3 regions of the Pseudomonas siliginis genome follow, and region 3 is predicted to be linked to each of the others. Evidence: riboswitches for the same ligand, from Rfam matches in the RefSeq annotation. Region 3 holds a riboswitch; each other region holds the start of a gene.
What was found. A riboswitch is a leader RNA that binds a small molecule or an ion and turns the genes downstream of it on or off. The one in region 3 is predicted to bind cobalamin.
Positions count from the first base shown of each region.

Region 1: another riboswitch for cobalamin. It lies ahead of cobO (cob(I)yrinic acid a,c-diamide adenosyltransferase); the one in region 3 lies ahead of cobW (cobalamin biosynthesis protein CobW).
Region 2: another riboswitch for cobalamin. It lies ahead of NF676_RS15545 (ABC transporter substrate-binding protein); the one in region 3 lies ahead of cobW (cobalamin biosynthesis protein CobW).

Region 1 covers NZ_CP099598.1:1,806,706-1,808,965, reverse strand. Annotated here, with positions in the region: gene NF676_RS08575 (cobyrinic acid a,c-diamide synthase CobB) at 1-607, opposite strand, end outside; gene cobO (cob(I)yrinic acid a,c-diamide adenosyltransferase) at 604-1,215, opposite strand; cobalamin riboswitch at 1,299-1,528, opposite strand; gene NF676_RS08565 (hypothetical protein) at 1,690-2,260, shown strand, end outside.
Region 2 covers NZ_CP099598.1:3,385,432-3,387,691, reverse strand. Annotated here, with positions in the region: gene NF676_RS15550 (FecCD family ABC transporter permease) at 1-336, opposite strand, end outside; gene NF676_RS15545 (ABC transporter substrate-binding protein) at 333-1,346, opposite strand; cobalamin riboswitch at 1,487-1,678, opposite strand; gene NF676_RS15540 (ParD-like family protein) at 1,816-2,043, shown strand; gene map (type I methionyl aminopeptidase) at 2,040-2,260, shown strand, end outside.
Region 3 covers NZ_CP099598.1:2,662,345-2,664,604, forward strand. Annotated here, with positions in the region: cobalamin riboswitch at 802-1,013, shown strand; gene cobW (cobalamin biosynthesis protein CobW) at 1,113-2,177, shown strand; gene cobN (cobaltochelatase subunit CobN) at 2,181-2,260, shown strand, end outside.

The DNA.
Region 1 (2,260 bases), 860 kb from region 3:
GGCGCAGATCCAGATCATTCAATTCGCTGGCCTGAACCAGGCCGAGGTGGCGGCTCGGCAATTCGATACCGGTTTCGCGGGACAGCGCACCGTACCAGCGCAGACCTTCGGTGAGGCTGCCTTCGAGTAATTGCGCATGGCGCAAGGTGCCGACGCGGTTGGCCAGCACGCCAGCGAACGGCAAGTCCGGCTGATACTTGGCCAGGCCCAGCGCCAAGGCGCCAAAGGTCTGCGCCATGGCGGTGCCATCGATCACGCCGAGCACCGGCACACCGAAGTGGCGCGCCAGATCAGCGCTGGATGGCGTGCCGTCGAAAAGGCCCATCACGCCCTCGATCAGAATCAGGTCAGCCTCGGCGGCGGCTTCCCACAACAGCCGGCGACTTTCCTGCTCGCCGACCATCCACATGTCCAGTTGATACACCGGCGCACCGCTCGCGCGCTCGAGGATCATCGGGTCGAGAAAGTCCGGACCGCATTTGAACACGCGCACCTTGCGCCCTTGGTTGCGATGCAAACGGGCGAGTGCGGCGGTGACGGTGGTCTTGCCCTGACCGGAGGCCGGCGCGGCGATCAACACCGCCGGGCAGTGACGTGGTTGCTTCAAAGTTCGACGCCTTTCTGCGCTTTGATCCCGGCCTGAAAGGCGTGCTTGAGCATGCCCATCTCGGTGACCGTGTCGCCCATCTCGATCATTTCCGGCTTGGCGCCGCGCCCGGTGACCACCACGTGCTGCATCGGCGGGCGCGCTTGCAGATCGCTGAGCACCTGATCGAGATCGAGGTAGCCGTGCTTGAGGGCGATGTTCAATTCATCGAGCACCACCAGACCGATCGAAGGGTCGCGCAACAATTCGCGCGAGACTTCCCAAGCGGCGGTCGCAGCGGCGATGTCGCGCTGACGATCCTGGGTTTCCCAGGTGAAGCCTTCGCCCATGACGTGGAAACGCACCTGCTCGGGGAAGCGGCGGAAAAACAATTCCTCGCCAGTGCTGTTGCGGCCCTTGATGAACTGCACCACGCCGCACTGCATGCCGTGGCCCATCGCGCGGGCGAGCATGCCGAACGCCGAGCTGCTCTTGCCTTTGCCATTGCCGGTCAGCACCAGCACCAGGCCACATTCGTCGGGCGAGCTGGCGATGCGTTCGTCGATCACGGCCTTCTTGCGCTGCATGCGCGCCAGATGGCGTTCGTCACGCTCGGGGGAATCAGTCATGGGGGGAGCTCTCCGTTGAGGCTGGATAACGGCGGGCAGGCACAAGAATAGACGGCAAAAAGCCTGGCATCGCCCACCGTGATGCCGCTGAGATGGATCAGGCCGGTCTCCGGGCTCATGAGCGGCGTTTCGCCGGACTGCGCGCCTTCCCGCTTCTTTCGAGGCAGTGGCTCAAGGCGCAGTTTTCACTCATTTACCGTTGCGGGGGCAGCGCCGGGATCGTCGTGGCTTCGCTTGAAGACCACCCTCACCGGCTTCCCTGTTTCACTCTGTCGACGCGGGGCCACAGAGCACCTGAAACAAGCGGCGAAGGTTAGAGGGTTGGGGGTGGAGCGTCAATTGAAGAGGCGCTTTGCGCGCGAATAACTGCCGCTGATCCATTGTGCAGCGGCAATCTTGTGCCAGACTGCGACAAGTGATATCAAAGAGCCATGCTTTTTTCGAAAGCCCACTACAACAATAAGGATGACGACGATGCAAGGCATGATCATCAGCAACCCGCGCCTGGAATTTCTGCGCCCGGTGCTGGAACGCTGGTTTGACTGTATCGATCGCTACAACACTGTACGCGGCGACAACGACACGCCGTACTGGCACGACGAGAAAGCCAATCTCGGCCTGCTCGCGGCAGCGGCGTGGATGGCTGAAATGGTCACGCTGAACGACACGGCCACGCGCAAACAGAACGAAGAAGGCGAACGCAATGCTCGCGCCGACCTGCTGATTGCCGGCGCCGAAGACCGCGCGTTCATTCAGGCCACGCAACGCTGGCCACGGGTCAACAACCTCAACCTGACCCAGGCCCTGCTCGACATCACCGTTGATGCCAAGCGCATCAGCTACGCCAGCGATCTCAAGCTCGGCTGCCTCTTTGTTGCTCCGCAAAAACCTCAGCACAGCGCCAGCCCCGAAGAATTGCAGGACATGGTCGACGACCTGCAAAAGGAACACACCTGCGCCGTGGCCTGGTATTTCCCCTACGCCTATCGCAAATTGCACAGCGACGCGGGCAACTATCATCCGGGCATCGCCGTGCTGTTAAAGG
Region 2 (2,260 bases), 720 kb from region 3:
CAGGGCGACCATCACCGCGCCGGTCGAGGCGCCAGCAGAAATTCCCAGCAGATACGGATCGGCCAACGGATTGCGCAGCAGCGACTGCAGGATTACGCCACAGGTCGCCAGACCGGCGCCGCAGGCCGCCGCGACCAGCGCGCGGGTCAGGCGATAGTTCCAGACAATGCCTTCGTCGATCGGGTCGAGCACATAACCGGCGCCCCACAGCTTGTTGGCCAGCACCTGCAACACCACGCTCGGCTCGATCGAAGTCTCACCAATGGCCACGCCGCCGATCAGCGCGACCGACAGCGTCAACAGCACCAGCAGCAAACGGATCAGGCGTCTGCTCATTGCGACAGGTCGTAGCCGTTGATGGCGCTGGCCAGTTGTTCGAGGCCGTCGAAGGTGCGCAGGCTGGCCTGCATGGCCATGGCGTCAAGGATGATGATGCGGTTGTGCTTGACCGCGTCCATGTTGCGCGTCACCGGATCACTGCGCAGGAAGGCGAGTTTCTTCTGATAGTCGTCCGCCGGGAAACGTCGACGATCCATGCGCGCAATCACCAGAAACGTCGGGTTGGCCTTGGCGATGGTTTCCCAGCCGACGGTTGGCCATTCTTCATCGGACTCGACGACGTTGCGCACGCCGAGGGTGCTGAGCATGAAATCGGGAACGCCTTTGTGCCCGGCCACGAACGGCTCGATGTCCATCTCGGCGCTGGAGAACCATACCAGGGCGCTGACGTCTTTGCGCTGCTGGTTTTTCGCGGTGGCGATCGACTGCGCGAGGCTGGCTTTGAGCTGCTCATTGAGCTGTTCGCCACGCGCCTGCACGTCGAAAATCGCCGCCAGTTGGCTCACGCTTTTGTAGATGCTGTCGATGCGAAACGGTGCCAGCCGCGTCCCGTCCGAACCGACGAGGTTGTCCTTGGCTTCGCAATCGGAGGGCAGCAGATAGGTCGGAATCTTCAGTTCATGAAACTGCTCGCGGGTGCCGACCGCGCCTTGCGGGCCGACCATCCATTCCAGCTCGACGGCAACCAGCTCCGGGCGTTTGGCGATCACCGCTTCGAAACTCGGCTCGTTATCGGCGAGGCGCTCGATCGTGTCGTTCTGCGCTTTGTATGTGCCCAGCACGTCGTTGAACCACAGTGAGGTGCCGACGACTTTGTCGCCCAGACCCAAGGCATAGAGCATTTCCGTGCCGGCCTGGCCGATGGTCACCGTGCGCGCAGGTGCGTGTTGAAAGGTCAGGCTGCTGCCACAGTTTTCGACGGTCAGCGGATACGCAGTCGGCGCCGCTTGCGCCAGGGCGCAAAGGCTCAGAGCGGTGAGCAGGGTGGCAACGCGGGGCAGCAGCATGGGGCAGTCTCCAAGGGAACCGTACGGGAGCGGGCGGGTACGGTTTGGAAACACACCTCGGGCGCGGTCGTGGAAACTGCGCAAGGCCGGCACGGGGAAAATGCGCACGGCACGATGTCCTTCCCGGACACCCCGCCGGTTGGTCAGTCACTGTGCCGGCAGGTCTCCTGACTGATGCGTCATCGCCACGCTCCGGCCTTCCCGGGGTTCACCCAGTGGCAGTCGAGGAGCAGGCTCGGCACCTACAGTTGCGGGGGCAGTTCCGATTGATGCGTGGAGCACCTCGGATTCCCTATTAATTCCGTGTGGAAACCGGCGCGGGCATGGTAGTCGATCAGGCCGCTGATGGGGAGCCGAATCTGCTTCGGCAGCTCCTGCACGGGTGCGTGTTTGCGTGGCGGAGCGTTTGCAATCCGAGGGTAAGCTTGGCTAGTATACGATCCATATACATTTCGTATCGGATATAGACATGGGCATCGTAAAGATTTCAGAGGACATGCACGAGAATCTGCGCATCTCCAGCAACGCCCTCAGCCGCTCGATCAACGCGCAGGCTGAGCACTGGATGCGCATCGGCATGCTCGCCGAGCTGCATCCCAATCTCGACCACAGCGCCATTTGCCGCCTGCTGATCCGCGCCGAACAGAATGGTGGGCTGGATCTGCAACAACTGACTCAGGAAGCCGTCAGCGCATGAGAAACCAGATCAAGATCAACACCCCGGCCGACATCGAAAAATCCCGCGCCGCCGGCAAACTCGCCGCTGAAGTGCTGGCAATGCTGGTGCCGCATGTGAAGGCTGGCGTGACCACCGATGAGCTGGATCGACTGTGCAACGATTACATCGTCAATGTGCAGAAGGCGGTGCCAGCCAATGTCGGTTATCACGGCTTTCCGAAAACCGTCTGCGCGTC
Region 3 (2,260 bases):
TTTGTGTGTATATCCGTTGCTGCGGGTGTTGCTGATTACGGTTTCGCCCTTACGGCGAGGCACTTTTTCCAAACGCCGAAAAAGTACCCAAAAAGGCTTGCTCCTACGTTCGGCCCTCGCAGGCTCGGGTTCCTTCGCTCCGGGACTGATCCGGGCGCAGCGGCTCCGGTTTGCTTCGCTGCACCTACACTCGCTGTGTACGACTGCGTCGTACGGTCGCTGCGCTCCCACGCCCGGATCAATCCCTCCACTCAGCCTTCCGACGTCGCCGGTGGATCAAGATCAAGAGCACTCGAGCTAACGCTCATTGTTGAGTGGGGCGGCTGCGCTGCTTTACTTTTGCTTTTGTGGGAGCGAGCCTGCTCGCGAAGGCGGCCTGACAGCCGACCTGTTCTTGAGCTGGTGCGCGATCCAACTGTAGGAGCTGCCGAAGGCTGCGATCTTTTGCTTTTGCCTTTGCCTTTGCTTTTGCTCTGGCTTTTGATCTTTTGCCCCTTCGGCAGGCTTCGTTACGGGATCGATCCGGGGGTGGGAGCGCAGCGACCGTACGACGCAGTCGTACACAGCGGAAGGAGGTGCAGCGAAGCAAACCGTAGCCGCTGCGCCCGGATCGGTCCCGTAACGAAGGTACCCCGAGCCCCAGCGAGCGGGCCGTACGCCGGGGCAAAGCCTTTTGGTTCCTTTTTGGCGTTTGAAAAAGGGACTCGCTGTAAGAGCGAAACCATAAGAAGCCGTTACCGCAGCAACGGATATACCCCCAGTTTCAGACTCACCGACCATTGACCCACGACGGACCCATGCGTAGCCTTGCGCTTTCGAGGTTCTTCGGCACTCGCCGAAGCTAAGAAGGGAACGCGGTCAAAGCCGCGGCTGCCCCCGCAACTGTGAACGGTGATGTTCGTTGCCACGCCACTGCCAGCTCAACCGATGAGCCAGCGGGAAGGCGCAATGGACGCCAGGCCCAACGCCTGAACGCCGTCAGCCAGGAGACCTGCCTCGTCACAGATTCTCACTACAACCGGGCGGGGTGATCCGGTGGCGAATGCTTCCGGCGTGCACGCGCGCTGCCGGTTCTCGTCCCGTATGCCCGCCGCTTGCCAAAGGGCATACCGATGAAAACACTGGCCAAACTCCCCGTCACCATCGTCACCGGTTTCCTCGGTTCGGGCAAAACCACGCTGCTGCGGCACATGCTCGATAACGCTCAGGGCCGGCGCATCGCGGTGATCGTCAACGAGTTTGGCGAGCTGGGCATCGACGGTGAAATCCTCAAGCAATGCACCATCGGCTGCACCGAAGAAGAGGCCAGCGGCCGCGTTTATGAGCTGGCCAACGGCTGCCTGTGCTGCACCGTGCAGGAAGAATTCTTCCCGGTGATGCGCGAGCTGGTTGCCCGTCGCGGCGATCTCGACCACATCCTTATTGAAACCTCGGGCCTAGCCCTGCCAAAACCGCTGGTGCAAGCCTTCCAGTGGCCGGAAATTCGCAGTGCCTGCACCGTCGACGCAGTCATCACCGTGGTCGATAGCCCGGCGGTCGCCGCAGGCACATTCGCTGCGTTCCCGGATCAGGTCGATGCCCAGCGCAAACTCGATCCGAACCTTGATCACGAGTCGCCGCTGCATGAACTGTTCGCCGATCAACTGGCCAGCGCTGACCTGGTGATCCTCAACAAAGCCGACCAGACCAGCCCGCAAGACCTGGCTCGCGTACGCGCTGAAGTAGCCGAAGAGCTGCCGCCAGCGGTAAAAATCGTCGAAGCCAGCAATGGCCGCCTGCCGCTCGACGTGCTGATCGGTCTCGGTGCCGGCTCTGAAGAGCATATCGACAGCCGCCACAGCCACCACGATCACCACCATGACGGTGATGACGACGACCACGATCACGACGCCTTCGATTCGATCTCCATCGAATTGCCGCAAGCCGACGAAAGCCTGCTGCTCGACGCGCTCACGCAACTGGTGGTGCAGCACGGCATCCTGCGGGTCAAAGGCTTCGCGGCGATTCCGAACAAGCCGATGCGCCTGTTGATCCAGGGCGTGGGCACGCGTTTCGACAAGCATTTCGACCGCCAGTGGGGTGCCGACGAAGCGCGGGTGACGCGTCTGGTGCTGATCGGTCAGGAGCTTGATGCGGCACAACTCGAAGCGCAATTGCGCGCTGCGCTCAGCGTTTAAGCCATGCACCTGCTCAGGACCCAGCCCGGCGGATTCGTCTCGGACGACAACATTGCCGACCTCGGACAAACCCCCGCCGAGCT